DNA from 2 places in the Streptomyces sp. CA-210063 genome. Region 2 is predicted to be linked to the other one. Evidence: riboswitches for the same ligand, from Rfam matches in the RefSeq annotation. Region 2 holds a riboswitch; the other holds the start of a gene.
What was found. Region 2 has a riboswitch for glycine ahead of gcvT (glycine cleavage system aminomethyltransferase GcvT). Riboswitches for the same ligand answer to the same signal wherever they lie in the genome.

Region 1: linked by a shared signal. The riboswitch ahead of gcvP (aminomethyl-transferring glycine dehydrogenase) and the one ahead of gcvT (glycine cleavage system aminomethyltransferase GcvT) in region 2 are both predicted to bind glycine.

What each region holds. Positions count from the first base shown of each region.
Region 1 is NZ_CP102512.1:8,898,816-8,914,265, reverse strand. It holds gene JIX56_RS38960 (SDR family NAD(P)-dependent oxidoreductase) at 1-294, shown strand, start outside; gene JIX56_RS38955 (PhzF family phenazine biosynthesis protein) at 435-1,256, shown strand; gene JIX56_RS38950 (CPBP family intramembrane glutamic endopeptidase) at 1,338-2,138, opposite strand; gene JIX56_RS38945 (glutamate--cysteine ligase) at 2,226-3,740, opposite strand; gene JIX56_RS38940 (hypothetical protein) at 4,312-4,896, shown strand; gene JIX56_RS38935 (DUF5999 family protein) at 5,294-5,494, shown strand; gene gcvP (aminomethyl-transferring glycine dehydrogenase) at 5,611-8,496, opposite strand; glycine riboswitch at 8,669-8,765, opposite strand; gene JIX56_RS38925 (PRC-barrel domain-containing protein) at 8,889-9,257, shown strand; gene JIX56_RS38920 (DNA polymerase IV) at 9,564-10,913, opposite strand; gene JIX56_RS38915 (MerR family transcriptional regulator) at 11,046-11,690, opposite strand; gene JIX56_RS38910 (bifunctional nuclease family protein) at 12,081-12,554, opposite strand; gene ftsR (transcriptional regulator FtsR) at 12,639-13,394, opposite strand; gene JIX56_RS38900 (FHA domain-containing protein) at 13,438-14,409, opposite strand; gene JIX56_RS38895 (DUF881 domain-containing protein) at 14,471-15,340, opposite strand; gene JIX56_RS38890 (small basic family protein) at 15,346-15,450, opposite strand, start outside.
Region 2 is NZ_CP102512.1:3,033,475-3,048,924, forward strand. It holds gene JIX56_RS12930 (ABC transporter ATP-binding protein) at 1-726, opposite strand, end outside; gene JIX56_RS12935 (ABC transporter permease) at 723-1,730, opposite strand; gene JIX56_RS12940 (ABC transporter substrate-binding protein) at 1,800-3,554, opposite strand; gene JIX56_RS12945 (ABC transporter permease) at 3,629-4,627, opposite strand; gene JIX56_RS12950 (enhanced serine sensitivity protein SseB C-terminal domain-containing protein) at 5,078-5,866, opposite strand; gene JIX56_RS12955 (enhanced serine sensitivity protein SseB) at 6,020-6,796, opposite strand; gene JIX56_RS12960 (ATP-binding protein) at 6,978-7,646, opposite strand; glycine riboswitch at 7,865-7,961, shown strand; glycine riboswitch at 7,962-8,084, shown strand; gene gcvT (glycine cleavage system aminomethyltransferase GcvT) at 8,120-9,247, shown strand; gene gcvH (glycine cleavage system protein GcvH) at 9,387-9,764, shown strand; gene glyA (serine hydroxymethyltransferase) at 9,783-11,048, shown strand; gene JIX56_RS12980 (L-serine ammonia-lyase) at 11,159-12,526, shown strand; gene JIX56_RS12985 (DoxX family protein) at 12,670-13,122, opposite strand; gene JIX56_RS12990 (AAA family ATPase) at 13,421-15,450, opposite strand, start outside.

The sequences.
Region 1 (15,450 bases), 5.9 Mb from region 2:
GCGTACGGGGTCTCCAAGGGGGCCCTGGAGTCGCTGGCCCGCTCACAGGCCGAGGAGTGGTCGCCCCACGGCGTCACCTGCAACACGCTGGTCCCGGGCTTCGTCCCGACCCCGCTCAACACGCGGTTGTCGTCCGACCCCGAGAAGGTGGCCGCGCTCGCCGCGCGCACCCTGGCCGGCCGCAATGGCCTGCCCGACGACTTCGCCGGAGCCGCGGTGTTCCTGGCCGGCCGATCCTCCGGTTACATCACCGGCCAGGCGATCTTCGTCGACGGCGGCTTCTCCGTCCACTAGCCCGACCCGCACGACACCGTACGCATGCGGCATCCGGACGAGCGACCCCGTCGAGCCTGCGGCGCCTGGCCCCCGAAAACCGGTCCACCACCCCGGAATTGGCCTTGGCCTGCGGCTTCGCCGACCCCTAGCGTCGTCCCATGCGCATTCGTATCGTGGACGCCTTCACCGACCGCCCTTTCTCCGGCAACCCGGCCGGAGTCCTTCTCCTCGACGCCTTCGACGCCTTCCCGGACGACGGCTGGCTGCAGAACGTGGCCCGGGAGGTCAACCACTCCGAGACCGCGTTCGCCCACCCCCTCCCCGAGGGCGGCGAGGCCGACTGGGCACTGCGCTGGTTCACGCCGGTGGCCGAAGTGGCGTTGTGCGGCCACGCCACGCTGGCCACCGCGCATGTCCTGACCAGCACGGGCGCCCCCGGAGGCCCGGTGCGGTTCGCCACGCGCAGTGGTGTCCTGACCGCCACGCCCCGGCCGGACGGCTCCCTCACCCTGGACTTCCCGACCGCGCCGCTCACCCCGGTCCCGGTCCCGGACGGCGTCGCCGAGGCCCTGGGCGCCGAACCGCTCAGCGCCTTCGACACCGGCCCCGGCGTGGGCGACCTGCTGGTCGAGCTCGCCGACGAGAAGACGATCCTGGGCCTCGGCCCCGACCTGCGGGCCCTCGGCCGTTACTCCGAGCGCGGCATCATCGCCACCGCCCGCGCCGCGGACCCCGCCGCCGGGCACGACTACGTCTCGCGCTGCTTCTTCCCGAACGTCGGCATCGACGAGGACCCGGTCACGGGCAGCGCCCACACCGCCCTCGCCCCCTTCTGGTCCGAGCGCCTCGGCACCCCGGACCTCACCGGCCTCCAGGCCTCCCCGCGCTCCGGCCTCGTCCGCACCGAACTCCGCGGCGACCGCACCCTGCTCACCGGCCGGGCGGTCACGGTCATCGACGGCGAACTGCTCACACCGTAGGCAACACCGAGCTCACACCGTAGGCAACACCGGGCTCACACCGTAGGCAACGCCGGGCTCACGCCGTAGGCAACGCCGGGCTCACGCCGTGGGCAGCCAGCCCACCTTCCCCGCCAGCAGCGCGTACCCCACGAACGCCCCGATGTCGAGCAGCGAGTGGGCCACCACGAGCGGCCCCACTCGCCCCCACCGCCGGTACAGATAGACGAAGACCACGCCCATCACCATGTTGCCGATGAAGCCGCCGATGCCCTGGTAGAGGTGGTACGAGCCGCGCAGCACCGAGCTGGCGGCGAGCGCGCTCCCCGGTGACCAGCCCAGCTGCTGGAGCCGGCGGAGCAGATACGCGACCACGATGACCTCTTCGAGGACCGCGTTCTGGATCGCGGAGAGGATCAGCACGGGGTACTTCCACCACACCTCGGGCAGCGCCTCCGGCACCACCGTGAGGTTGAATCCGAGGCCGCGGGCCGCCAGGTAGAAGGCGATGCCGGTGCTGCCGATCACCGCGGCGATCGCCGCGCCCCGGCCGAGGTCGGGCCATGGCTTGGTCCGGTCGAACCCGAGCGTGCGCAGCCCCGCGCCCTCACGCAGCAGGAAGTGCGCCACCAGGACGACGGGCACCAGGGCGGTCGTGATCCCGAAGAGCTGCCACGCGAGGTCGAGCCAGGGCCGACCGGGCGCGGCCGAGGCGTTCATGGTGGCCGCCTGGTCCTTCAGCCCGCCCGGCTTGGTGACCGATCCGACGAAGCTGATCAGCGCGGACACCCCGCTCGCGCCGAGCGAGAGCCCGAGCACGAGGAGTGTCTCGTCCCTCAGAATCCGCCGGCTCGGCCGCTCCCGCGGCACCGCATCCCCCACCGACTCCGCCTGCCCCTGCACCCACGCCTCCAGTTGTCCGGCCCCGCCGAGGGTCCATCATCACCCGCGACGGTCCGGAACCTTCCGGCGGCGTACCTTCAGGGCTCCTCAGCCCAGCGGCACCGGCTCGGGCAGCCCGACCGGCCAGCTGTGGACCGGCTCCCCGGAGTGCATCAGCTCGCAGTACCGCCGCGTCGTGGCGGCGAGCGCGCCATCCCGGTCGATGCCCTTGGCCAGAGCCTGGTGGAACGTTTCCACCTGCCAGGACGCCCCGTTGACCCGGCGCCGACAGCGCTCCTCGATCACCCCGAGGTAGAAGTCCCGGTCGACCGGCTCGACACCCCACGCGTCCAGCCCCGCCTCGGCGAGCGGCAACAGCTCGTCCCGTACGAGGTTCACCGCGTCCACCGGTCCCAGCCCGCCGTAGCGCCCGCGCGGCCACTGCAACCGGGCCTCGATGCCGTGCCGGCACGCCTCGTCGAAGTTGGCGGCGGCCGCCTCGAACGGCAGCCGCGTCCACACGGGCCGCGACTCCTCGGCGAGGGCGCGTACGACCCCGTAGTAGAAGGCGGCGTTGGCGATCACGTCCGTGATGGTCGGCCCGGCGGGCAGGACCCGGTTCTCCACGCGCAGATGCGGGACTCCGTCGGCGATGCCGTAGACGGGCCGGTTCCAGCGGTAGATCGTGCCGTTGTGGAGGCTGAGTTCGGCGAGTGAGGGAATGCCGCCCGCGTCGAGGACGCCGATCGGATCCTCGTCGTCACAGATGGGCAGCAGCGCCGGGAAGAAGCGCAGGTTCTCCTCGAAGAGGTCGTACGCCGAGGAGATCCACCGCTCCCCGAACCAGGTGCGCGGCCGCACGCCCTGGGCCTGGAGCTCGGGCGGCCGGGTGTCCGTGGACTGCTGGAACAGCGGCGGCCGCGACTCGCGCCACAGCTCGTGCCCGAACAGGAACGGTGAGTTGGCGCCGATGGCGACCTGCGCCGCGGCGACCGCCTGCGCCGCGTTCCACACATCGGCGAACCGGCCCGGCGTGACCTGGAGGTGCAACTGCACGGAGGTGCAGGCGGCTTCGGGCGCGATCGACTTCGAGGTGCAGACGAGCCGCTCCACCCCGTCGATGTCGAGCGTGAAATCCTCGCCCCGGGCGGCGACGATCTGATCGTTCAGCAGGGTGTAGCGGTCGCCCGCGGAGAGGTTCGAGGAGACCAGGTCATCACGATCGAGCGTGGGCAGAATGCCGATCATCACGATACCCGCGCCCACCTCGATCGCTTTCCGGTCGGCATAGGCGAGGGACGTGCGCAGCTCCTCGGAAAGCTGGTCGAATACCCGCCCACCCAGCCGATGTGGAGCTATGTTGACTTCCAGATTGAACATGGCGAGTTCTGTTTGGAAGTCTCGGCTCGCAATGCGCTCAAGTACTTGCGCATTCATCATTCTCGGCAGACCGTCGCCGTCGACGAGGTTCAGCTCGATCTCCACACCCATCAGGTTCTTGGGGCGATCGAACCGCTTCTCCTCCAGCAGCCGCGCCAGTCCCGCCAGGCACTGCCGCAGCTTGTCGCGGTACTGCTGGCGATCGGAGAGGCCGAACGGCCCCGCCACGACCTTCTCTCCCATCTAGGTGTCCCTCCTTGGATGGGCAGGCCGACGAGCCGGCCACTGCTGTCCCAGGTCCACGGATGATGATGCCCCGGCAGAGCCGCCGATAACGTCCCGCGCCCGACCTGCGCCCGCTAGGCTGAGTCCGGTCACCTCCGAGCTTATTCACTCGGTGTGCTTCTGGCACATTCAGTGGGCATGAATGAGCATGCGCTTTCTGTCCGTTGTGCTTTCGTGAAAAGCGCCGACGAGAACCGGCCGTCCGCTACGCGGCGGTAATCCGAGGTCACCGACACACCCCCACGGAAAAGCGGGGTGATGCCCATGTTCCGGCGACCGGATACCGCCTTGCTCTTCATATACGGAACGGCTAGACGAAACCTCGTGTGAACACGTGTCGTATAAACTCCGCAAACGAGGCTGAGAGTCGGCACTCGCGGTCCTCGGTCCTGCCGTCAGGCCACGCGCGGCGGACCCTACCCACGCACCCGGACCCCGGGCACCCGTCTCTCCGATCCACGAGAGCTGACAGCGCCGTCCGCCCCCGCCCTCGCGCCACCGTGCCTGTCGAATTGAGAGGCGACCCACCATGCCGCTGCATGTCCCCCCGGCTCCCGCGCCCGCCCTGCGCACCGTCCTCACGGCACTCGGTTCTCCCACCGCCGTCCACGAGGCGCGAACCCCTTCCCTGAAGAACGCCCAAGGCCCCGCCACACCCGAACTCCCGCTGCCCGTCCACGTACTCGACCGGATCACCCCCGAGGGCACGGGCACCGCCCGGCTCACCGGATGGCGGTTCCTGATCCGCTGCGGCGACCGCGCCGTGGCCGCCGCCGAGACCCGGCTGACCCCCGACGGATGGGTGTTCTCCCACTTCTTCGAGGGCCCGTACATCGCCTCCACCGAGCGCGCCCTGCGCCAGGCGGAGGCCATGCAGCAGCCCTACCAGCCACGCCTGCTGTCGGTGCCCGAGCTGTACATGCTCACGCTCTGGCTGCACGCCGACCCCACCGCCGACGCCGCCACCGGCCACCCGGCACCGACCGACCTGTTGGTCCCGCTGGCGCCCGCACCACCCGGCATCGCCGCCCACCGCCCGCACCGGGCCGCCGAGCTCCTCCCGGTACTGACCACCCGGCTGACGCCCGCCCCGCTCCTGGGATCGCCCGCCTGAGTCCAGAGCCGCCTCACCCTTCGTACCGCTCGTGCCCCGCCGCCGATATCCCGGTGGCGGGGCACTTGTTTCCCGTTACCGGGAATTCCCGCTCTTTCGCGCACCAATACGCTCATGCGAGCTATTCGCACGTCCTTCCGCCTCCGGACCAGCCCCGGACGACCATCGCGAACCACCCGAAGGGACAGCGCAGTTGGGATGAACCGTCCGCGCGGGCGATGCGTCATCAACCTGTGAGAAGCGGTGCTGCGAAATCCCTGCGGATTGACGCCCGTGGGGCAACACTGGGACCGGACCGATTTATCAACGGGGGGCGGCCATGAACGAGGCTTCACGCCGCGGGACAGACAAAACAGCCATCTCAGATCACACGACAAACCGAAAGATCCCCACAACCATGTGCCAGCACCAGCCACTGTGCCCGACTGCCGAATCCGCCGACCGGGAAGGCGCCCGACTCGTGGCGCACCACCCGGAGCAGGGATGGAGCCTGCTCTGCAACGGCGTTCTGCTCTTCGAGGACACCGGTGAGCTCCTGCCGGACGGCCAGATCATCGCCCCGCACCGCCCGATGGGCACGGTGATGACAGCCGTCTGAGCCGCACTGACGTGCGCACAGGGCGAGCGTCCCCGCACAGGACGTCCGCCCGGACAGACGAGGGGCCGGCCGGAGACGCACTCTCCGAACCGGCCCCGACGCGTATCAGCGGTTGACTACTCTTCGTAGGCGTCCAGCGGCGGGCAGGAACAGACCAGGTTCCGGTCCCCGAAGGCCTGGTCGATGCGGCGCACCGGCGGCCAGTACTTGTCGGCGGGCGAGACCCCGGCCGGGAAGACGGCCTCCTCGCGCGTGTACGCGTGCTCCCACTCCCCGCCGAGCGCGGCCGCGGTGTGCGGCGCGTTCCGCAGCGGATTGTCGTCCGCGGGCCACTCACCGGAGCCGACCCTCTCGATCTCCGCGCGGATCGCGATCATCGCCTCGCAGAACCGGTCCAGCTCGGTCAGGTCCTCGGACTCGGTCGGCTCGATCATCAGCGTCCCGGCCACCGGGAACGACATCGTCGGCGCGTGGAAGCCGTAGTCGATCAGCCGCTTGGCGATGTCGTCGACGCTCACCCCCGTCGACTTGGCCAGCGGCCGCAGATCGATGATGCACTCGTGGGCGACGAGCCCGCCCGGGCCGGTGTACAGCACGGGGTAGTGCGGCTCCAGCCGCTTGGCGATGTAGTTGGCACTGAGCACCGCCACCTGCGTGGCCCGCTTGAGCCCCTCACCGCCCATGAGCCGGACGTACGCCCACGAGATCGGCAGGATGCCCGCCGAGCCCCACGGCGCCGCCGAGATCGGCCCCACACCCGTCTCCGGGCCGGCCGCGGGCTGCAGCGGGTGGTTCGGCAGATACGGCGCCAGGTGCTCGCGCACCGCCACCGGACCGACGCCCGGCCCGCCGCCGCCGTGCGGGATGCAGAACGTCTTGTGCAGGTTCAGATGGGAGACGTCACCGCCGAAGTGCCCGGGCTTGGCGAGACCCACCAGCGCGTTGAGGTTGGCACCGTCGACGTACACCTGACCGCCCGCGTCGTGCACCTGCGCGCAGATGTCGGCCACGTGCTCCTCGAACACACCATGCGTCGACGGGTACGTGATCATCAGCACGGACAGCTCGTCGCGGTACTGCTCGATCTTCGCCCGCAGGTCCTCGACGTCGATCTCGCCGTCCTCGGCGGTCTTCACGACGACGACCTTCATGCCCGCCATCACGGCGCTCGCCGCGTTGGTGCCGTGCGCGGAGGACGGGATGAGGCACACGGTCCGCTGCTCGTCGCCGTTGGCGCGGTGGTATCCGCGTACGGCCAGCAGCCCGGCCAGCTCACCCTGCGAGCCCGCGTTCGGCTGCAACGACACCTTGTCGTACCCGGTGGCCTCCGCCAGCTGCTCCTCCAGCTCACGGATGAGCGTGAGGTACCCCTGCGCCTGCCCTGCGGGCGCGAACGGGTGCAGCTGCCCGAACTCCGGCCACGTCACCGGCTCCATCTCGGTGGTCGCGTTGAGCTTCATGGTGCAGGAGCCCAGCGGGATCATGCCCCGGTCCAGCGCGTAGTCGCGGTCGGCGAGCCGGCGCAGGTAGCGCAGCATCGCGGTCTCTGAGCGGTACTCGTGGAACACCGGATGCGTGAGGTACTCGTCGGAGCGCAGCAGCGCCTCCGGCAGCGTGTCCGCGGCGGCGGCGTCGAGGGCCTCGACGTCCCCCTCCACCCCGAACGCGGTCCATACGGCACCCAGCTGCGCCCGCGTCGTGGTCTCGTCGCAGGAGATCGACACCAGGTCGGCGTCCACGAGGTGCAGGTTCACGCCATGTTCCCGCGCGGCCGCCACGACCTCGCCGGCCCGCCCCGGCACCCGCACGGTGAGCGTGTCGAAGTACGCGCCGTGGACGACCTCGATCCCCCCGGCCGCGAGACCGGCGGCGAGCACGGTGGCGTACCGATGCGTACGCCGGGCGATGGTCCGCAGCCCCTCCGGGCCGTGGTAGACGGCGTACATCCCGGCCATCACCGCGAGCAGCACCTGAGCCGTACAGATGTTGCTGGTCGCCTTCTCCCGGCGGATGTGCTGCTCCCGCGTCTGCAGGGCGAGCCGATACGCCTTGTGTCCGTCCGCGTCCACGGAGACCCCTACGAGCCGTCCGGGCAGGCTGCGCGCGAACTTCTCCCGCACAGCCATGTATCCGGCGTGCGGCCCTCCGAAGCCCATCGGCACACCGAACCGCTGCGTCGTCCCCACCGCGATGTCGGCGCCCAGCTGGCCGGGCGAGGCCAGCAGCGTGAGAGCCAGCAGATCGGCGGCGACGGTGACGAGCGCACCAAGCTCGTGCGCCTGCTCGATGACGGGCTTGAGGTCGCGTACGACGCCGGAGGCGCCCGGGTACTGGAGCAGCACGCCGTTGATCTCACGCTCGGCGAGGTCGGCCGGGATCCCGGCGCTGAGGTCGGCGACGACGACCTCGACCCCGGTCGGCTCGGCACGGGTCTCGATCACGGCGATGGTCTGCGGCAGCGCGTCCGCGTCGACGAGGAAGAGGCCCTTCTTGTTCTTCCCCATGCGCCGGGACAGCGCCATGGCCTCGGCGGCGGCGGTGCCCTCGTCGAGCAGCGAGGCTCCTGAGGTGGGCAGCCCGGTGAGATCGGCGACCGTGGTCTGGAAATTGAGCAGGGCTTCGAGCCGTCCCTGGGAGATCTCGGGCTGGTAAGGCGTGTAAGCCGTGTACCAGGCCGGGTTCTCCATCACATTCCGCAGAATCACCGGCGGCGTGAACGTCCCGTAGTACCCGAGCCCGATCATCGAGCCGAGCACCTGGTTGCGGTCCGCGAGAGAACGCAACTCGGCGAGGACCTCGGCCTCGGTACGCGCGCCCGGCAGGTCCAGCGCCTCGGCGTTCCTGATCACAGCCGGGACCGCGGCGGCGGTCAGCTCGTCGAGCGAGCCGTATCCGACGTGCGCGAGCATCTTGGCCCGGGCCTCGGCGTCCGGTCCGATATGGCGCCGTTCGAAGGGGATTCCCTGTTCGAGCTCCGAGAGCGGAATGCGATGGGCGGTCATTGCGGAGGCCTCCTGGTCTGACACGACCTTCGAGGGGCACCACGGCAGGGGTGCCCGGACGGCCTCCCCCTCTGTCATCTCAACCTGAGAGCTTCACCGGTCCTGGTACGAACCGGTTTTCACCGTCGGTGAGAGCGGAAGCCGTGACACCCGCCCTGCTTTCCAGAGTGACCTCGTCCGTGCGGTACGTGAGCCTGAGAGATTCCGGGGAGGATTTGCTCCTTCGGCGCCTCCGAATGGTGTCCGGAGGACTCTCCCGCACGGGATCAGCAGCCGCTGCCAGCGTATCAGCGCGAGCCCCGCACGAGTCTTCGAGTGGCCGCCTTCCCCAAAGTGCCTTTTCGTAGGGTGAGGGACGATTTGCGACTCCTCTGCGACCACATGGAGGGCCCGTGCAGACCGACATCGATCCGCGCAACCTGATCGGCCGCAAGGCGTTCGACCGCAAGGGCACCAAGATCGGCACCGTCGACGAGGTCTATCTCGACGACGCGACCGGCATCCCCGAGTGGGCCGCGATACGCATGGGCCTCTTCGGCCGCGACGCCTTCGTCCCCCTGGAGCTCAGCGAACTCGTCGAAGGCACCCTCCGCGTCCCCTTCGACCGCGCCCTCATCAAGGACGCCCCCGACTTCGGTGTAGGCCGCCACCTCTCCCCCGAACAAGAACTCCAGCTCTACCACCACTACGGCCTGGACACAGCCCCTCCCCCACCCCTGGACCACGACTTCGGCAACGTGGCAGGCCAGGACGAGCCCTGACCGAGAGCCCAGGCAACTCCCTCACCAAGGACCCCACCCCAAAGGCCCAAGCCGCACAGCACACACCCTCAACCAACACCGGAACCCTCACGCTCCTCCCACCGCGTACCTCCCTCCGCCTTCCCCGCGTCTCTTCGCGCCCCGTACTTCCCTCCACCTCGCCCACGTCTCCTCCGCCCCATACCTCCCTCCACCTCCCCTTGCCTCCTCCCGCCTCTCCTCCCCCGCTTAATCTCGCCGCCCTCCTTCATCCCGCCCCAACGGCGCTCAACCCCAACGGCGCAGCCCGGCGGTCCCCCAACGACCTCAGCCCCGCGCACCACCCGGCACCAACGGCAACGGCTCCGTCGGCTCCAGCCCGGGATCGTCCGTCCTGAAGGTCCGCACCCGCCCAGGCCCCACGTCACCCGGCGTCTCGAACCGCACAGTCACCCGCCCCAGCCCACTCCCCTGCACCCACCCGTGCCCGTACTCGGCATGGCGCACGTCATGCCCGGCCCTCCACTGCCGCTCACCAGCCGCACTCGCCTCCACCACAGGCACCTGCGCACCCACCGTCTCCTCCTCCACAAGATCCGGCTCCCCCGCCGCCTGCGCGAACAGGTCCTCCTGCGTGTAGTCGGCGAGCCCACTCACCCCCACCCCGAGCAACCGCACCCCACCGGTCGTGTCCACGGCCTCCAGCAACCGCCCCGCGGCCTCCCGCACCACCCCGGGGTCGTCCGTAGGCCCCCGCAACGTCTCGGACCGGGTCAACGTCGAAAAGTCGTACCGCCGCACCTTCAACACGATCGTCCGCCCCGACAGCCCCGCCCCCCGCAACCTCCGCACACACCGATCCGCGAGCCGCTGCACCTCCATCCGAACCCGCACCCGGTCATGGATGTCCACGTCGTACGTGTCCTCCACCGACACCGACTTCGTGTCCCGCTCGGCCACCACCGCCCGGTCGTCACGCGCCAGCGCCATCGCGTACAGCCCGTGCCCATGGGCCTTCCCCAGCAGCCGTACGACCTCGTCCTCACCCGCCTCCACGATCTCCTCGACCGTGGTGATCCCGGCACGCCGCAGATGATCCCCGGTCGCCGGCCCCACCCCCGGCAGGATCCGCACGGACATCGGCCCCAACAACGCCCGCTCGGTTCCGGGCTCGATCAGGACCAGCCCGTCCGGCTTGGCCTGCTCGGAGGCGATCTTCGCGAGCATCTTGGAGGCCGCGAGCCCCACGGATCCCGTCAGCCCGGTCACCGCCCGTATGTCCGCACGCAACCGGATCCCCGCCAGCCGTGCCGACTCCTCGTCCGAGGCCGTGCCCCCCGCCTCCAGGTCCACGAACGCCTCGTCCAGGCTCAGCGGCTCCACCAGCGGCGACAGGCCACGCAACAGCCCCATGACCTGATCACTGATCGCCCGGTAGAACGTGAAGCGCGGCGTGAGATACGCGGCGTTCGGTGCGAGCCGACGCGCCTGCGCCATCGGCATCGCCGAGTGCACCCCGAAGACCCGCGCCTCGTACGAGGCGGTAGCGACCACTCCACGCGGCCCGAGCCCGCCCACGACAACCGCTTTCCCCCGCAGGCTCGGCTTGGACGCCTGCTCCGCCGAGGCGTAGAAGGCATCCATGTCGAGATGCAGGATCGTGGGCGCGGTTCTCACATCTCCGATGCTGCCCTACGCCACTGACAATGCCCTGGCCGACCGGCTCGGCAGGCCACGGCGATGCTGCACAACCGGCTCCGAGAGCAGACCGCACTCCGAACCGCCGCAAGGGAGCAACGGCGACAGCTCTCAGACCGCCCGGTTCCGCCGCCGCGCCAGCTCGTCCGCCGGATTGTGGCCCACGAGCGTCTCCCCCGTGTCGACCCGCTCCCCGTGCAGTTGCGAGAGAGCGCTTTCCACATCACGCCAGACGACCCCCACGGCGATCCCGAAGATCCCCTGGCCGCCTTGGAGCAGTGCGTGGACCTCGTCGGGCGACGTGCACTCGTAGACCGTCGCCCCGTCGCTCATCAGCGTCATCCGCTCCAGATCGCTGAAGCCCCGCTCCCGAAGGTGCTGGACGGCGGTGCGGATGTTCTGGAGCGATACTCCCGTGTCGAGGAACCGTTTCACGATCTTCAGGACGACGACGTCCCGGAAGCTGTAGAGCCGCTGCGTCCCCGAGCCATGGGCGGGCCGCACGCTCGGCTCCACGAGACCGGTGCGGGCCCAGTAGTCGAGTTGCCGATAGGTGATGCCGGCGGCCGCACACGCGGTGGGGCCGCGGTAGCCGACGCTGTCGTGCGGCTCGGACGCCGCCTCCGCGTTGTCCTGCACGGTCGTGGGCCGCTGCGGGACGTGACCGGCCGCGCTGCCGTGAAGCGGGTACGGGCCGTTCTCCCCCAGCCTGCGTCCGGGGGCACCCCCAGCCGTACCGTCGCCGCTGCTTCTCACGCCGACCTCCGTCCTTGACCTGCCTTCTCGACGGTAGGCAGCCACCCGGGGTGCGTCAACGACCGCCGCACTCGCCACGCCGAGTGATAATCACCCTGAGAGTGGTTTCGCGTGCCCTTCCCCGGGGAAAGGCTAGCCGAATGCTCTACGGCGGACCCGCCTGAGCCGCGCGGCGGGCGCACGGGACCTGTGTACCGACCACCCCCGCCTTTCGCGTCGGTCTCCCGCCGGTAGCACTTGGGATCCGTCTCGTCCGCCGCGACGGCACTCGGCCACCACGACGCGAACCCGGCAACCCACGAGGTCCTGAGTTCCGAAACCGCAGGCCTGCCTTGGGCGGCGACAGACGGTGTCAAGGTCCCACAGGCCCGTACGACCGCCCGCCCGGCCTCACTGACTGTTCGTTCCGAAATCCTCGGGCGAGATCTGGTCGAGGAACTCGCGGAACTTCTCGACCTCGTCCTCCTGCTCGTCCGGGATCGCGATACCCGCGTCGTCGAGCACCCCGTCACTACCGAAGATCGGCGTCCCGGTACGCAGCGCCAGCGCTATGGCGTCGGACGGCCGGGCACTCACCTCGACTCCGCTGGCGAACACCAGCTCCGCGTAGAAAACACCCTCACGCAGGTCGGTGATGCGCACTTCCGTGAGCTCCTGGCCGACGGCCTCCAGCACGTCCTTGAACAGGTCGTGGGTCAGCGGTCGCGCGGGGGCCATGCCCTGCTGGGCGAAAGCGATCGCCGTCGCCTCCCCCGGCCCGATCCAGATGGGGAGGTAACGGTCGCCTCCCACTTCGCGCAGGAGCACGATCGGTTGGTTGGAGGGCATTTCGACCCGGACACCTACGACATCGAGCTCGTTCACACAGCAACCCTAGGCCGTGCTCGGGATGTTTGGGTAGTCGAGCACAGATCGGCCGACCGATCCGCCACGGGCGAACACCTCTCCTCAGCGCAGACGCACGCCCAGCGCGCTCTGCACCAGCGCGGCGTGCAGCTTGACCGTGAGCCCCGCCAGCTCCCTCGTACGGTCCTCCGCATGCGCCCTGGTCTGCGGATTACGATGGCGGCGCAGGGGCGCCACGACCTGCTCCACGAGCCCCGCCTCTCGGTCGGCGGCGGCCCGCATCACCCTCAGATGCCGGGGTTCGATACCGAATCGCCCCAGTTCCACCACAAGCGTGGCGACCGTGAGGGCCTCGGCGTCGAACGACCCGTCCGGCAACGGGGCCACGAGCCCGTACGACTCCCACTCGGCCAGCCGCTCCTCGTCGATCCCGGCGCCGGCGACGAGCTCGGTGCGCCCGATCCGGGCGGCGGTGGGCTCCTCGGACTCCCCGAAGAGCTCGCTCAGCCGCTCTCCGTCACCGACGTCACGCTGGCGCCCCACCGACGGCAGACGTACGTCCTCGCCGCGCTCCAGGGCGTCCAGGTACTCACGAATCACCTTGAGCGGCAGATAGTGGTCCCGCTGCATCCTCAGGACGTGTCCGAGACGCTCGACGTCATCGGCACTGAACTTGCGATACCCCGAGGGGGTTCGCTGCGGCTCGATGAGCCCCTCCGACTCCAGGAAGCGGATCTTGGAGATGGTTACCTCGGGGAACTCCTCACGCAACGCGTTCAGCACCGCGCCGATGCTCATCAGGCCACTGTCCGCGGCGGCGGTGCCATGGTCGGCACCACCGCTCGTTGTTCGAAGCATGGACCTTCCCTGGGGGTCCCCCCGGACGCAGTCCGGGGGAGGGTCAGTAGCCCCGCTGGCTCGCGTAGAAGACCAGCCGGTACTTGCCGATCTGCACCTCGTCACCGTTGTGCAGCGCGACCTGGTCGATCCGCTCACGGTTGACGTACGTGCCGTTCAGGCTGCCGACGTCGGCGACCGTGAACGAGCCGTCCTGACCGCGGCGGAACTCCACATGGCGGCGCGACACGGTCACGTCGTCCAGGAAGATGTCGCTCTGCGGGTGGCGGCCGGCCGTGGTCAGATCGCCGTCGAGCAGGAAGCGGCTGCCCGCGTTCGGGCCACGGCGCACGACCAGGAGCGCCGAGCCGAGCGGCAGCGCGTCGACCGCGGCCTGGGCCTCGGGAGAGAGCGCGGGCAGCTGGGTCTGGCCGGTGACCTCGGAGTCGTAGGCCTCCAGGCCCGAGATGGAGATCGTGGAGGTCGTCTCGGACGGACGCTCGGGGGCCGCGCCGGCCCGCAGCGGAGCACCGCAGTTCGAGCAGAAGCGGCTGTTCTCCGCGTTGCGGTTACCGCACCTCGTACACACCAGGGCCGACATCGACGGATCCTCCTGCCGCGGCTGCCCCGCCGGGGCATTGGACGCATACGGGTCGGAGGCAAACTCTCCACCCGTACCTGAGGTTGACGGTTCCCCGAAACCTATGCGGCCCGACTGGGCAGGGTCAACAGACGGCGCGCCCTGACCTCCGGAAATGTCACCTCCCGGACCAGTGACCTGGTCCCGGTACAGCGGGCGCTCACCGCCCTGCCCCTCCGCTTCCGAAGGCTGCGCGCGATGGCGGGCGGTCGCATTGTCGCTGCCCTCTCGCGCGCTCTTGCCGAACAACTTCGCAAACAACTTCACGGGCGATTCCCCTTGACCGAAACAGACCCGCCCGTGGGGCAGGACGAACCCTGACTGAACACACCGGCCGACCCGGACAACCTCACAACGTCCGTATCCACCAGACAGTTTCCACCACGCACCACCCATTCGGTGCGCCGACCCCCCGCAACCTCATGCCCTCGCCTGACGGCGCCCATGCACCTGCGGTTCACTGGGAGGACGACCGAGCGTAGTCAGGCCGCTTCGCCGCCCGCAAGGCGTCCACGACGATCTTGTCCGCCCGCTGCACGGTCACCGTGGCCTGCTCCTTCTCCAGTGTCTGCACCACACCTCCGGGGATGTTCAGTGCGGGCTCGAGGTCCTGCGGGTTACCGATGACCTTGAAACGAAAGGGCTGGGTGATCTTGTTCCCGTCGACGCTGATTCCGTCGCCGGAGTCGGTCAGGAAGGTGCTGGCGACGACCCGTACGCCGTTCACCTGGATCGCCTCCGCGCCGGCCGCGCGCAGCTCCTGGATCGCGTCGAGCAACATGTCCGCCTGGACCGTCCCCTTCGTGTCGTTGATCGTCAGTGTGATGCCGGGTCCCTGCGCCGCCACGGTGCCCGCCAGAATGCCGAGTTGCCGTTCCTTCTCGACCGTCTGCTTGCGTGCCTCCTCGGCCTGGTCCGAGCTGTTCTCCAGCTCGGTGCGCTGATCCTCGAGACCCTGCTTCTCCTCCTCCAGACGCTGTGTACGGTCATCCAGTTCATCGAGGATGCGTACGAGATCTTCCTGACGCGCCCCACGCAGCGCGCTGTCGTCGTTGGTGGAGGCCACCTGGATGGCCAGCCCGAACCCGAGGCCGAACAGCAGGAGGGCCACGATGAGTTGGGCGCGGGTGAAGCGCGGTGGCCAGAGCCCCTGCGCCAGCCGCTGCCGCCCGGTCAGCTTGTCCCGCTCCTCCTGCGGGACCTCCCGCGGCTCCTCGGCAGCCACGGAGGGCATCTCCTGGGGGAGTTCCCGGCGCAGCCGGGTCGTCGGTGTGCCGTCCTGTCCCCCGCCCGGATTCGGCCTCGGCGTCTCGTCCCGCTCACTCATCGGCCTCACGCCCGGAACACGTGCCGACGGATCGCCGCGGCGTTGGAGAAGATACGGATACCGAGGACGACCACGACACCCGTGGACAGCTGGGCGCCGACGCCCAACTT
Region 2 (15,450 bases):
GACCACGCCGAGGTCGTGCGTGATGATGACGACCGCGGAGCCGAACTCCTTCTGCAGGTCCCGGATGAGGTCCAGGATCTGCGCCTGGACGGTGACGTCCAGGGCGGTCGTGGGCTCGTCGGCGATCAGCAGTTCGGGGTTGTTGACCAGGGCCATGGCGATCATGGCGCGCTGGCGCATACCGCCGGAGAACTCGTGCGGGTAGCTGTCGACCCGCTTGTCGGGCTCCGGGATGCCGACGCGGTCGAGGAGTTCGACGGCGCGCTTGCGGGCCACCTTCTTGCTGACGTCGTGGTGGACGCGGTACGCCTCGACGATCTGGTTGCCGACCTTGTAGTACGGGTGCATCGCGGACAGCGGATCCTGGAAGATCATCGCCATCTCGCGGCCGCGCAGCCGGCGCACCTCTTCGGGGTCGGCGCCGACCAGTTCCTTGCCGTCCAGCCAGATCTCGCCGGACACCTGGACGTTCTTGCCGCGCGCGCCCAGCCGGTGCAGGCCCATGATCGCCAGCGAGGTCACCGACTTGCCGGAGCCGGACTCGCCCACGATGCCGAGGGTCTTGCCCTTCTCCAGCTGGAAGGAGAGGCCGTCGACGGACTTGACCAGACCGTCGTCGGTGGGGAAGTGCACCTTGAGGTCACGCACTTCGAGGAACGCCTCGGGGGCGTCCCCGGCGCGTGCGGGCTCGCCGACGGCGGCCCCGGTCTTGGACAGTTCGGTCACGAGAGCCTCACCCGCGGGTCGATCGTGGCGTACAGCAGGTCCACCACAAGGTTCATGAAGACGACGAAGAACGCCGCGAGCAGGGTCACCCCGAGGATCGGGGGCAGGTCGTTGGCGCTGATCGACTGGACCGCGTACTCGCCGATGCCGTGCAGGGAGAACACGGTCTCGGTGATGAGGGCACCGCCGAGGAGCAGACCGACATCCATGCCGAAGACCGTCACCAACGGGGTCAGCGCGGCGCGCAGACCGTGCTTCACGACCACGTTGCGCTCGCGCAGACCCTTGGCCCGCGCGGTGCGGATGTAGTCCTCGTTCATCGTCTCCAGCATGCCCGAGCGGGTGAGCCGGGCGTAGATGGCCGAGTAGAGGAGCGCCAGCGAACACCAGGGCAGGAAGAGGGTGTTGGCCCACTGCGAGGGGTTCTCGGTGAAGGGGACGTACGTCCTGCCGAAGATCTCCAGCTGGTAGCTGAACAGCAGCAGGGCCAGCTGTCCGGTGAAGAACATGGGCAGGGAGACGCCCGCGAGCGCCACGCCCATCGCGGCCCGGTCGAAGAACGAGCCGGGCTTCAGGGCGGAGATGACGCCGGCCGTGATACCGCCCAGCAGCCACAGCACGGCGGCGCCGGAGGCGAGCGAGATGGTCACCGGCAGCCGGCTGGTGAGCTGCGGCCAGACCTCCAGGTGGTCCTTGAAGGAGTAGCCGAAGCAGGGGGCGTCGCAGCGGACCGTGGTGGGACCGAGGTCGTACGTGGCACCGGAGACGATCCCCTTGAGGAAGTTCCAGTACTGCTCGTAGACCGGCTGGTCCAGGCCGAGGTTGCGCTTGACCGCCGCGATGTCCTCGGGCGTGGGGTTCTTGCCGATGTACTGCTGTGCCAGCTGGTCGACGGTCTGTCCGGCGAGCTTCGGCAGGATGAAGAAGATGCCGAAGGTGACCGCGGTGACGACGAGCAGCAGGATCACCGCCGCGATCGTCCGGCGGATGATGTACGAGATCACGAGGACCGGCGCCGGCGCCCGCGGGTGGTGTCTCCCGCGGGCGCCAATGCCTTCACCTGCCTTCCGGGGCTACTTCTTTTCCTTGGTACCGACGTTGAGGTAGTCGTACTGACCGCTGAAGGCCGAGGACGACACCAGGTTGGTGGCGTACGGCGAGCGGTACAGCAGGACCTTGAAGTAGGTCAGCGGCACGATGGCGGCCTGCTCCATGACCTTCTTGTCGACCTCGGTGTACGCCGCGGTGCGGGCGGCCTCGTCGGTGTTGCCGATCGCCTCGTCGAGCAGCTTGTTGATCGCGGGGTCGTCCAGCTCGGACAGGTTGGTGTTGCCGGACTGGCCGATGGCCTTGCCGTGCACGATCTGCTGCAGGAAGCCGTAGCCGGTGGGCCAGTCGGCACCCCACTGCATCATGATGAGGCCGATGTTGTTCTTCTTGTTGAACGCCGGCACACCCGCGTAGTCGGAGAAGTACTTGCCCGACGGGTACTGCTTGATGTCGGCCTCGATGCCGACCTTCTTCAGCGCCTCGACGATCGCGGTGGCCGCGTCGACCTCGCCCTGACGGTCGGTGCGGGCGGAGATGGAGGTCTTGAAGCCGCCCTCCTTGCCGCATGCCTTCAGGTGTTCCTTGGCCTTGGTGGCGTCACCCTTGCTGTCCGGGGTGGCGTACGTGTCGGCCTTCTCGTAGCCCGTGACGTCGGTGGGCAGGACGGTGGAGGCGATGTCACCGCGGATCGGGCCGCCCATGGCGGTCTGCACGGCGACCTTGTCGATCGCGTACTGCACGGCCTTGCGGCAGTCGACGTTGTCGAACGGCGCGACCTTGGTGTTGATCGCCGTGTAGACGAGACGGCCGCCGAGCGCGTTGTCCGTGTTGGCCATCTGGTCCTTGTCCTTGAGGACCTGGGCCTGCGTCTGGGCGTCGACACCGGTGCCCTGGATGTCGATCATGGTGTCGCCGGACATGACGTCCTTGTCGATGGTGGCCTTGTTGACCTTGAGGTTCACCACGATCTTGTCCGGGTACTGCTTGCGCAGCGGGTCCGTCTTGGCGTCCCACTCCGTGTTGCGGACGAGGACGATCTGCTTGCCCTCCTCGTACTTCTCGAACTTGTACGAGCCGGTGGAGACGACCTTCTTGGTGTAGTCGACGCCGGTGTCCTTGGCCTTCGGCACCGGAGCCGTCTGCGGCATGCTCGCCAGGTAGTCGAACTCCGAGAACGCCTTGTTCAGCTTGAAGACGACGGTGTGGTCGTCCGGGGTCTCGATGGACGCGATGCCCTTGTCGCTCTTGTCCGCGTAGGGGCCCTTGTACTTGTCCGGGTCGTCCAGCATCTGCTGGAAGTAGTTGGGGCCGAGGGAGAGCACGTCACGCGCGAAGTTCGAGCGCTCCACGGCGTACTTGACGTCCTTCGAGGTGACGGCGGTGCCGTCCTCGTACTTGACGCCCTGCCGGATCTTGTACGTCCAGGTCTTGCCGCCGTCGCTGGGGGTGCCCGCGCTCTCCGCCAGGTCCGGGACGAGCTCGTTGCCCGCCTCGCCCGCGCCGGGCTTGAACGTCATGAGCGGACGCGCGTAGAGGCGGCTGAAGTTGAAGCCGTACGCGTAGTACATGTTGCCCGGGTCGAGGGACTCGGGGGCGTCGGAGCTGGCGTAGGTGACCGTGCCGCCCTTCTCCGTCGACTCGTTGACGACACCCTTGGTCGCGGCGTTGGCGCCGGCGCCCTTGGGGGTGTCCGTGCCGTCTTCCGCCTTGCTGCAGGCGGACAGCAGCAGACCGGCGCTGCTGACAACCGCGACAGCGGCCATTGCTGACCTTCGCATGATGGTCGGTTTCCCCTTCGTAGTTGGACAGTTGAGTGGGACTTCGGGCCACAACCGGGCCGCGGTCGCAGACGTCAGCGGCTGCGGGGGTCGAGGGCGTCCCGGAGGCCGTCACCGAGGAGGTTGAAGGCCAGCACCGTGATGAAGATCGCGAGGCCGGGAACGATCATGTACTGCGGGTCGACCTCGAAGAAGTCGACCGCCTGGTTGAGCATTCCGCCCCAGGAGGCCTGCGGCGGCTGGATCCCGACGCCGAGGAAGCTGAGCGACGCCTCGAAGATGATGTTCGTCGGGATGAGCAGGGTCGAGTAGACGATGATCGGCGCGACGAGGTTGGGCAGTAGCTCCTTGAAGAGGACGTACGGGCCGCCGGCCCCCATCCCCCGCGAGGCGTCGATGAACTCCCGCTCGCGCAGCGCCAGGGTCTGACCGCGCACGATGCGTCCCATGTACGGCCAGTTGAAGAAACCGATGACGAAGATGAGCACCGAGATGTGCAGCGGCAGTCCTTCGAGACCGAAGGCACCGCCCTGCAGCGTCGCGGAGATGGCGATGGCGAAGAGCAGCAGCGGGAACGCCAGGAAGGTGTCCATCAGCCGGCTCACGATCGTGTCGACCCGGCCGCCGTAGTAGCCGGCGACGAGGCCGAGCACCACTCCGATGGCGTTGGACAGGATCGTCGCGCCGAAGGCCACGACCAGGGAGACCCAGGAGCCCTCCAGGATGCGGGCGAGGATGTCGCGGCCGAACTTCGGCTCGACACCGAGCGGGTGGTCCCAGCTCATCCCGCCGAAGTCGCCCTTGGGGAGGGAGGTGTTGGGGTCGATCAGATCCTGGTTGAAGGCGTTGGGGTCGAGCCCCAGCATCGACTGCAGCGGCCGGGAGAGGGCCGCGATCAGGATCAGCAGGACGACCACGACGCCGCCGGCGACCGCCACCTTGTCGCGCTTGAAGCGGGTCCAGGCGATCTGGCCGAGCGAACGGCCCTCGATCTTCTTGGCCTCGACCCCTGCCAGCACGGCTTCGGGCTGCGCCTCTGCCTGTGATCCGGTCGTCTCTATGGGTGCGGTCATCGTCCCTCGTGCTTGCCCGTGCCGGTGGTTGCCGACTGTGCCTGGCGGCCGCCCGGGTCTGCGGTACGGTCCGTCACCAGTGCTGCTCTCTTGCTCTGTTGCTACTGCTTGGTATCCACGGCCCGTGCCAACGCCGGTGTCGGAACGAGCCGTTCGGGAGGGGAGGAGGTACGGCACCGAACTTCACCGTATGAACAGCGTGTTCGCCCGATCCCCCCATCGCTCTGGGGGAGTCTTCAACGGTCGCGCGATCAGGCACCAGACCCGACGGCGAATGTATGCGCAACCGTGATGTGGCCAGCGAGGTTCCGTTATCCGGACGTGACGCTCTGTTGAGCGGTGGCAACGGCCGCCGCATACGACTCAGGCCCCGGACGGACCGGGGCCTGGACTTCTGCCGTGCCGCGCGGCCGGCGAGGTCTTCCGGCGACTTGCGGGGAGTACGGCGGCTCAGTAGCCGCCCGGATACCCGTACCCGCCCGCCGCCGGGGCCTGGGCCGGGGCCGCGTGGGCCTCGCGGTCGTAGAAGGGGCGGGCGGCGGCGCGGAGCCACATGGCGACGGGGTCGTACTCGTCGGACATGGCGACGGTGGAGACGGGCAGGCCGTCCGGGACCGCGCCGATGGACTGCTGCATCATCGCGCGCACCGAGTCGACGGCGGGTGGCGAGGTGTCGTACACGTCGAGGCCGATGGCCAGGTACGGCGCGCCGAGGGCGGGCTGCACCCAGGCGCGGCGCAGCGAGCGCACGGCCGTGGTGCGGTGGGCGTTCTGTGTCAGCAGGGCGTAGAACTGCGGGATCTCGATGGCCGGCTCGGACAGCCGGAGCGGGCCGGCGGGCTGCCGCTCCAGGCCCGTGGCGATCCGGCGCAGATCGAGCCAGGGGATGCCGACGCCGCCGCCCGGCGCGTGCGGGTTGAGCCACAGGCCGTAGTGGTCGGAGTAGAGGGTGCGGGCCACGTCGAGGCCGTCGACCACCTCGTAACTGCGGTTCCAGCCGCTGGCGGAGAGCTCCTGGGCGGAGGTCACACACGGGGCGTAGTTGAACCCGTCGACCTCCATGTTCCCGTACTGGGCGTCCGGGGAGCCTGCCTGGCCGTGCCAGAGCAGCATCCAGATCTGGCCGGAGGACGGGTTGGCGAGGGCACGCAGCAGCGCCTCGTAGGCGTCGTAGCGCCCGGGCGTCACCTGGCGCAGCATGTGCTCGACCTGGCCGGTGGCGATGCCGCTCGCGCTCACGTTGGCCGCCCTTCCCTGTTGGACCCTGGTTATAGAAACAGCTTAGGTGGTGTGCGGGTTGAGCCGGTCAGGGCTCGGGGGTTGTCGTGCGTTGCGGGGTGCGGCGCCATCGTGGCTGATCGCGCAGTTCCCCGCGCCCCTGAAAGAAGCTGGTCAGTAGCCCTGTTGATAAAAAGGGCGGACCTTTTCGCGGAGCCAGTCGGCCACCGGGTCCTGGGCGACGTCCAGGAAGACCATGTTGACCGGCCAGGGGACGGGGGTCTTGGTCAGGGCCCGGCCGAGGGCGGCGAGGGGGAGGGTGCGGTCGGCTTCCCAGGAGCCCAGTTCGACGCCGATGAACATCACGGGGTCGGCGGTCTCGACGGCGGCGAGGCAGCGGCGGGCGGAGAGGACCACTCCGGTTTCGGCGAACTCGGCGGAGGCCGCGGCGAGGAAGTCCACCGGGTCGTCCTGCCAGTCCGGCTCGTACAGCCGGACCCGGGCGCCGTTCGCCGATCCGTCCAGCGGGGTCCGTCCGGCCCGGCACAGCTCGGCCACGGCGGGTGGCGGCAGCGGGATGCCCACGACACCGTCCGGGTTCAGGGCGAGGCCGATCTGCGGGGGCAGGCCGCGAGCGAACTCGACGGCCGGCGCGATCGTGTACGACATGTGGTTGCCGACGACCTGGCGGAACTGCTCCTCGGAGCTGAAGACCGGCACGTACGCCTGGCCGTCGAACTCCATCGTGGGCAGATCCAGCTGACCGCTCTGCGGACCGCCGCCCTCCGGCAGCGGCACCCATACGAAGCTGCGGGCCAGCACCTCCACGATCCGCGCCCCCGCCTGGGGCACCCCGAGGGACGCGGACAGCACCTCCTCCAGCTCATTGCCGGGCCACCCGCCGTGCCCATGGGGGTGCGCCTGTGCCGGAAAGTCCGCCGGGAAGTCCATCTGCTGCCTACCGCTTTGCTCCGTGATGCTGTTGTAGCTGCACCTTAATTGCTCCGGGCCAGGGGCGCGCCCCTTCAGGAGCGCGGGGCTGTATGAATATGCGGCTCCGCCGCGTGGGCGCGAGCAACCCGACACGGCCCGCAGCCCGCAACGCGCAGCGCCCCCGAGCCCTCCCGGAATCTCACCCCACGAAGTCGATCCGCTTCAAGACATCCGCCGCGGCCCGGTCGATGAGCACCGCCGCCCCGCACCCCTGCGGAAGCCTCCCCGTCTCCACCGCCCGCAGCAGCCGAGCCATGGCACTGCGATGCCGGGCGAAGGCGTACCGGGACACTCCGCGCCCCCGCTCCCGCTGCCCGTCCCTGGCCTCACCAGGGGTGACGTCGAGCAGCAGCAGATGCAGCGTGCCGCCCCGCCGGCGCGCCTCCCGCGCCAGCCATCCCCGGACCCACGCCTGCGTCCCGCAGTCGTGCACGACGATGCCCTCGCCGGTGCGCAGCGCCCGCCGCAGCCCCGCGTAGTGGGCGATGCGCACGAACGGCCGGTAGACCGCGTACGGCAGATGGCGGGCGAAGCGCGCGTCGAAGCGGTCGCGGGTGTCCTGGGAGTCGATGCGGACGCCGGGCACCGCCCGCCGCATCAGCGTCGATTTTCCGCTGCCCGGGAGCCCGGTGACCACCACCAGGTCGGCCGGTCCGAAGGACAGCCCGTGGGGACTCCGTCCGGCACGCTGCCTGAGGTCGCGGACTACCGCCCTCGGGAACGGGCCGCACGCCTCCCCGGCCGGTGCGACGGGCTGCTTGGGCACCGCGATGCCCGAGGTCGTCGCGTACGCCGTGGTCCTGTTCACGTGATCGTCCTCCCCAGGGGGTATGGAGGTCCCATCCCCACAGACCGTAAAGAAAAGGTAATGCCCGATCCCTCCTGGTTCAGTCCTCGTCCTGCCACAAGAGTGCTACGGACCGCTGTGTCCGTCTGTGTTTCCTTGTCCCCCACGTGTGAAAGGTCCCCCTGCCGCGCCCGGTCGATGCGTGCGATGATGTGCGCGCCAACTGCATACCGGCCGCTTGAATCCGCGCGGGAGAGCTCCCAGCAGTCTCGCTGGGGCGCCGAAGGAGCAAGTCCCTCCCTTGAATCTCTCAGGCCCACATACCGCGCGGGCGAGGCACATCTGAAAAGCGGGCCGTACCTCTTCCGCGGAGGGCGGCTCCACCCACGGTGCAAACCACGACCACCAGTACGTACGGTCGTGGTGAACCTCTCAGGTTCCGATGACAGATGGGGAGGAACGACCTCGCCCGTCATGCCCTGGGAGCAGAACCGATGAGCACTAGCCCGACCGCCGGACCGCGCCGAACCGCGCTCGATGCCCTGCATCGCTCGCTCGGTGCGACGATGACCGATTTCGCAGGCTGGGACATGCCCCTGCGCTACGGCTCCGAACGCGACGAGCACAACGCCGTACGCACCGGGGCCGGCCTCTTCGACCTCTCCCACATGGGGGAGATCACCGTCGGGGGCCCGCAGGCGGCCGCGCTGCTGGATTACGCGCTGGTCGGCGACATCGGCGGTGTGAAGACGGGCCGCGCCCGCTACACCATGATCTGCCGCGAGGACGGCGGCATCCTCGACGACCTGATCGTCTACCGGCTGGCGGAGACCTCGTACCTGGTCGTCGCGAACGCCTCCAACGCCCAGGTGGTGCTGGACGCGCTCGTCGAGCGTTCCGCCGGGTTCGACGCCGAGGTGCGGGACGACCGGGACGCGTACGCGCTGATCGCCGTGCAGGGCCCCGAGTCGCCGGGGATCGTCGAAGCGCTGACCGACGCCGATCTCGACGGTCTGAGGTACTACGCGGGGCTGCCCGGCACGGTCGCCGGGGTCCCCGCGCTGATCGCGCGCACCGGGTACACCGGCGAGGACGGCTTCGAGCTGTTCGTGAAGCCGGAGCACGCCGTCGACCTGTGGCAGGCGCTGACGAAGGCGGGCGAGGGCGTCGGTCTGGTGCCCTGTGGGCTGTCCTGCCGGGACACGCTGCGCCTGGAGGCGGGGATGCCGCTGTACGGGCACGAGCTGTCCACCGCGCTGACGCCCTTCGACGCCGGGCTCGGGCGGGTCGTGAAGTTCGAGAAGGAGGGCGACTTCGTCGGGCGTACGGCGCTGGCGGCGGCCGCCGAGCGCGCCGCGTCGGCTCCTCCGCGCGTCCTCGTCGGGCTGGTCGCCGAGGGCCGCCGGGTGCCGCGCGCCGGGTACCCGGTCGTCGCGGACGGCAAGGTGATCGGCGAGGTCACCTCCGGCGCGCCCTCCCCCACCCTGGGCAGGCCGATCGCCATGGCGTACGTCGACGCCGCGCACGCGGCGCCGGGCACCGCCGGTGTGGGCGTGGACATCCGGGGCAGCCACGAGCCGTACGAGGTCGTGGCGCTGCCGTTCTACAAGCGGCGGAAGTGACACCTTCATAGGTGTTTGCCCGCATAGGCGTTCGATGTCGTTCGACAGAGGTGACGCTGGGCACATACGTGCTGCTCAACAGCGGTTTCAGCAGTCCCCCATTCATCCTCACTCCCCCGCGTACAGGAGAATTCAGGCCATGAGCAACCCCCAGCAGCTGCGCTACAGCAAGGAGCACGAGTGGCTGTCGGTCGCCGAGGACGGCGTCTCGACGGTCGGCATCACGGAGTTCGCGGCGAACGCGCTCGGCGATGTCGTCTACGCCCAGCTCCCCGAGGTGGGCTCCACGGTGACCGCGGGTGAGACCTGCGGCGAGCTGGAGTCCACGAAGTCGGTCAGCGACCTGTACTCGCCGGTCTCCGGTGAGGTCACCGAGATCAACGAGGACGTCGTCAACGACCCGTCGCTGGTGAACACCGCCCCGTTCGAGGGTGGCTGGCTGTTCAAGGTACGTGTCGCGGAGGAGCCGGACGATCTGCTCTCCGCCGACGAGTACGTCGCCCACACCGCCGGCTGAGAACACGAGGTCGTACGCATGTCGCTTCTGAACACGCCCCTGCACGAGCTGGACCCGGATGTCGCCGCCGCCGTCGACGCCGAGCTGGACCGCCAGCAGTCGACCCTGGAGATGATCGCCTCGGAGAACTTCGCTCCGCTCGCGGTCATGGAGGCCCAGGGCTCGGTGCTGACCAACAAGTACGCCGAGGGCTACCCCGGCCGCCGCTACTACGGCGGCTGCGAACACGTCGACGTCGCCGAGCAGATCGCCATCGACCGGCTGAAGGACCTGTTCGGCGCCGAATACGCCAACGTCCAGCCCCACTCCGGCGCCTCCGCCAACCAGGCCGCCCTCTTCGCCCTCGCCCAGCCCGGCGACACCATCCTCGGCCTGGACCTCGCCCACGGCGGCCACCTCACCCACGGCATGCGCCTGAACTTCTCCGGCAAGCAGTTCAACGTCATCGCCTACCACGTCGACACCGCCACCGGACTCGTCGACATGGCCGAACTGGAGAAGCTCGCCAAGGAGCACCGGCCCAAGGTGATCATCGCGGGCTGGTCGGCGTACCCCCGCCAGCTGGACTTCGCCGAGTTCCGCCGGATCGCCGACGAGGTCGGGGCCTACCTGTGGGTCGACATGGCGCACTTCGCGGGCCTGGTCGCCGCAGGGATCCACCCCAATCCCGTCGAGCACGCCGACGTCGTCACCTCCACCACCCACAAGACGCTCGGCGGACCGCGCGGCGGCATCATCCTCGCCAAGAAGGACTTCGCGAAGAAGCTCAACTCGTCGGTGTTCCCCGGCTTCCAGGGCGGCCCCCTGGAGCATGTGATCGCCGCCAAGGCCGTGTCCTTCAAGGTGGCGGCCTCCGAGGAGTTCAAGGAGCGTCAGCGCCGTACGGTCGAGGGCGCGAAGATCCTCGCCGAACGCCTGATGGCCGACGACGCCCGCGAAGCCGGCGTCAACGTCCTGTCCGGCGGCACCGACGTCCACCTCATCCTCGTCGACCTGCGCGAGTCCGAACTGGACGGGCAGCAGGCGGAGGACCGCCTCCACCAGGTCGGCATCACCGTCAACCGCAACGCCGTCCCCAACGACCCGCGCCCCCCGATGGTGACGTCCGGTCTGCGGATCGGTACCCCCGCCCTCGCCACCCGCGGCTTCACCGCCGAGGACTTCACCGAGGTCGCGGACGTCATCGCCGAGGCGCTCAAGCCGTCCTACGACGCGGAAGCGCTGAAGACCCGGGTGAAGGCCCTGGCGGACAAGCACCCGCTGTACCCGGGGCTGGGGAAGTAACCCCGACTTCATCGGTACGTAGTCCCGCTTTTCCGGGGCACCGCGCACACTGGGCAGTGAGCGCGGTGCCCCAACCCCCCGCACAACCTCCCCCGTTCTGAGGAGTCACCGTGGCCGTCTCGGTCTTCGACCTGTTCTCGATCGGCATCGGCCCGTCCAGCTCCCACACCGTCGGTCCGATGCGCGCCGCCCGGATGTTCGCCCGCCGGCTGCGGAACGAGGAACTGCTCACGGGCGTGGCCTCGGTGCGCGTCGAGCTGTACGGCTCCCTGGGCGCGACCGGCCACGGACACGGCACCCCCAAGGCCGTACTCCTGGGTCTGGAGGGCGCCTCACCGCGCACGGTGGACGTCGGGTCGGCCGACGACCGGGTGGAGTCGATCAGGGAGTCGGGCCGTATCCGTCTCCTCGACGACCACGAGATCCCCTTCGACTTCGACCGGGACCTGGTCCTGCACCGCCGCGAGACGCTGCCGTACCACGCCAACGGCATGACGGTCTGGGCGTACGACGCCGAGGGCGCGGAGCTGTTGTCGAAGACGTACTACTCGGTCGGCGGCGGCTTCGTCGTCGACGAGGACGCGGTCGGCGCGGACCGCATCAAACTCGACGACACGGCCCTCAAGTACCCCTTCCGCACGGGCGACGAGCTGCTGCGCCTGACGAAGGAGACGGGCCTGTCGATCTCCGCGCTGATGCTGGAGAACGAACTGTCCTGGCGCACGGAGGACGAGATCCGCTCCGGGCTCCTCGACATCTGGCGTGTCATGCAGGCGTGCGTCTCACGCGGCATGTCCCGCGAGGGCATCCTGCCGGGCGGCCTGCGCGTACGCCGCCGCGCGGCCATGTCGGCCCGTCAACTCCGGGCGGAGGGCGACCCGTTGGCCCGCTCCATGGAGTGGATCACGCTCTACGCGATGGCCGTGAACGAGGAGAACGCCGCCGGCGGCCGGGTCGTCACGGCCCCGACGAACGGCGCGGCCGGCATCATCCCCGCCGTCCTGCACTACTACATCAACTTCGTCCCCGGCGCGGACGAGGACGGCGTCGTCCGCTTCCTCCTCGCCGCCGGCGCCATCGGCATGCTCTTCAAGGAGAACGCCTCCATCTCCGGCGCCGAGGTCGGCTGCCAGGGCGAGGTCGGCTCCGCCTGCTCCATGGCTGCCGGCGCACTCGCCGAGGTCCTCGGCGGCAGCCCCGAACAGGTCGAGAACGCCGCCGAGATCGGCATGGAACACAACCTCGGCCTCACCTGCGACCCCGTCGGCGGCCTCGTCCAGATCCCCTGCATCGAACGCAACGGCATGGCCGCCGTCAAGGCCGTCACCGCCGCCCGCATGGCCATGCGCGGCGACGGCACCCACAAGGTGTCCCTCGACAAGGTCATCAAGACCATGAAGGACACCGGCGCCGACATGAGCGTGAAGTACAAGGAGACCGCCCGGGGCGGGCTCGCGGTGAACATCATCGAGTGCTGAGGGAACAGGCCGGTGGGCGCCGTCGTCCGCGACTCCTGGCAGGAGCTGACCGCCGCCGGCACCGGCACGGAGCGCGTGGCGGAACTGCTGGGCGTGGCGATACCGGAGACCGGTCCTGGTCGGCTCGATGAATGCAGGTGGATTCAGGAAGACTGCTCGCCGACGCGATGGGCGCCGGGCCGTGTGTCGCTTTCGCGGGTGGTCGAGCCTGTCAAGGACAGGGCGCCCGGGCCGGTGAATACCAGGAGCAGGAAGGCCCAGCAGAAGAGGACCGGGGCGAGGCCGCCGTTCTGGAGCGGAAAGAGGCCGTCCTTCTGGTGTTCCGTGAAATAGGCGAACGCCATGATGCCCGAGCTGATGAATGCCGTGCCTCGGGTCGCGACGCCGAGGAGCAGGAGAATGCCGCAGACCAGTTCGATCACTCCGGCGTACCAGAACGGCCAGTCGCCCACCGGGCTCGCCTTTCGGTCCAGCACACCGAAGACCGTGGCGGCGCCCTCGCTGGCGAAGAGCAGGCCCAGGACGATACGGAACAGGCCCAGGACGAGGGGTTGTCGTGTCGTGAGCCAGTCGTTCAGGCGCGGGCTGCCGCTCATGGGTACTCCTCGGATGGGTCGCATGGGTGGGATGGGTCGACTGTGTCGGATGGGTCGGATGGGTCGGCTCGGCACGGGCGTGGGTATGGGCGATGCGGGCCGTACGGGCCCGTACGCGTGGGTGCTCCCGGTTTTCTACGCACGTGCGCGGCTTCGGGTTCAAGGAACCCGCCTGCGAATTCGGGTCGGACTGTGCGGTCATGGAGTGCGTCGGCCGCCTCCGGCGCGCGGGTGTGAGGACATGGCCCGGGCACCAACGGCCTCGGCGCCCCCTCCCCTCACCCTCGCCCGGTGGCTGTCATCCGGCCTCTTCGCCGGTGTTCGCGAGGGCCGCGCCGAGTTCTGATCGGCGGCGGATGCCGAGCTTGCGGTAGGTGCTGGTCAGGTGGGTCTCGACGGTGCGGCGGGCGAGGTGGAGGAGTTGGGCTATCTCGGTGTTCGTACGGCTCTGTGCGGCGAGTTCGGCGATGCGGCGCTCGCCGGCGGTGAGTGCGCCCGGGCCGGTCAGGGCGGTCGCCGTGCGGCGGGCGCCGCCCTCGCGCAGGGCCGCCTCCGCGACCGCGCGGAGGCGGAGCGCGCCCAGCCGTTCGGCGCGTTCGGCCGCCTCGCGGAAGGCGTCACGGGCCCGCGCCCGATCCCCTGCCGCGGCGAGCCCCCGCCCGTGCGCGACGAGCGCCGGGATCAACTCCGTCTCGACCGGCTTCCCGCCCACGGCCACGATCCGGGCTTCGTCCGGCGCCTCAGCCACCGCCCGGCCACCGATCCCCGGCGCGGAACCGCCGCCGGCCGCCCAGCCACCGACAGTCCTCACAGGGCCTCCGCCCAGCGCCCAGCCCTGCAAGGCCGTCAACCTCGCGGGTGTTCGCCCCTGCGCCCGGCCGCCGTCGATGGCCGTCGCAGGCTCTCCGCCCGACACGGGCTCACCCTCGGCCGCCACTGGCCCTCCGCCCGGCACCCGGGCGTCCTCCGCCGCCATCGATCCCCCGCCGGGCATCGGGGCGCCCGCCCCCGTCACAGACTCCCCTTCCGACACCCGGCCACCCATCCCCGGCACAGACTCCCCACCCGACACCCGGCCGCTCTCCGCCGGCACAGACTCCCCACCCGACACCCGGTCGCCCTCCACCGCCGCAGATCCCCCACCTGACATCCGGCCGCCCGTCCCCGTCACAGGCTCACCGCCCGGCCCTCGGCCACCCTCCACCGCCACAGACCCTCCGCCCGACACCCGACCACCCATCCCCGGCACAGACTCCCCACCCGGCACCCGGCCACCCTCCGCCGCCACAGGTCCCAGGCCCGGCATCCGGCGACCCGCCCCCGTGACAGGTTCTCCGCCCGGCACCCTCTGCCCCCTTCCCCTCTCAGCCCCTGCGCCCGATGCCCGGTGGCCCGCTTGTGCCGCCGCCGTCTCCTCCGGCACCGCGCCCTCCGCTGCCGCCAATGCCCCGTCCGGCACCGCATCCTCCGCCGTCGATCCCCCGCGCGGCGCTCCGCCCTCCGCGGCGGCCTCCTCCGGTTCGCCGTCGACTCCCTGGCGTAGGACCCGTACTGCCCGGTGCCCCAGTTCCAGGCCTCGGCGGCCGCCTGTCGCTGTGCCGAGGACGCTGAGGGCGCGGCCGAGGACGCGGGGGGTGTTCCAGACGGTGGCGAGGGAGAGTTCCTGTTCGGCCAGGGCGAGGGCCTCGTGGGGGCGGCCGAGGGCGAGGTGGCATCGGGCGGCGGCGGTGCGCCAGGGGGTGACGACGGGGCTGGCGACGTCGCGGGCCGACTGGCGGCGGCCGCATTCCAGGAAGTCGTCGAGGGCGGCCGCCGGGTCGCCGGTGGCGGCGCGGAGGAGGCCACGGGCGTAGAGGAAGCGGTTCAACTCCCAGGAGTCGTGGGCGTGTTGGATGTCGAAGGCATCGGCCAGCCGGGTCGCTTCCGCCGCCCGGTCGGTTTCCACGAGGGCGATGACCGCGTGGGCCAGGGCGTTGGCCGACTCGGGTCGGCCGCCGGCCGCGCGCGACACCTCGGCCTCGGCGAGGACCTCCTCGTGGTCGCCGCGGGCGGCCGCGATGTCGATGCGCACGTTGAGCAGGGCCAGATGCATGGGGTGGAGGAGGGAGGTGCGCTGGCCGGTCAGACCGCGCCGGACCAGGCGTTCGGCCTCGTCCAGTTGGTCGGCCCACTGGGCCACGGCCGCGGCGGTGCCCAGCAGGAAGACCTCGGAGAGCGGGTCGGCGGGCTGGGCGAGGAGGGCGCGGATGCGGTGCATCGCCGAGGCCGCCGAGGTGAGGCCGGCGGTCGCCTCGTAGCGGACGAGGAGGGCCTGTCCGGCGGTGCCGA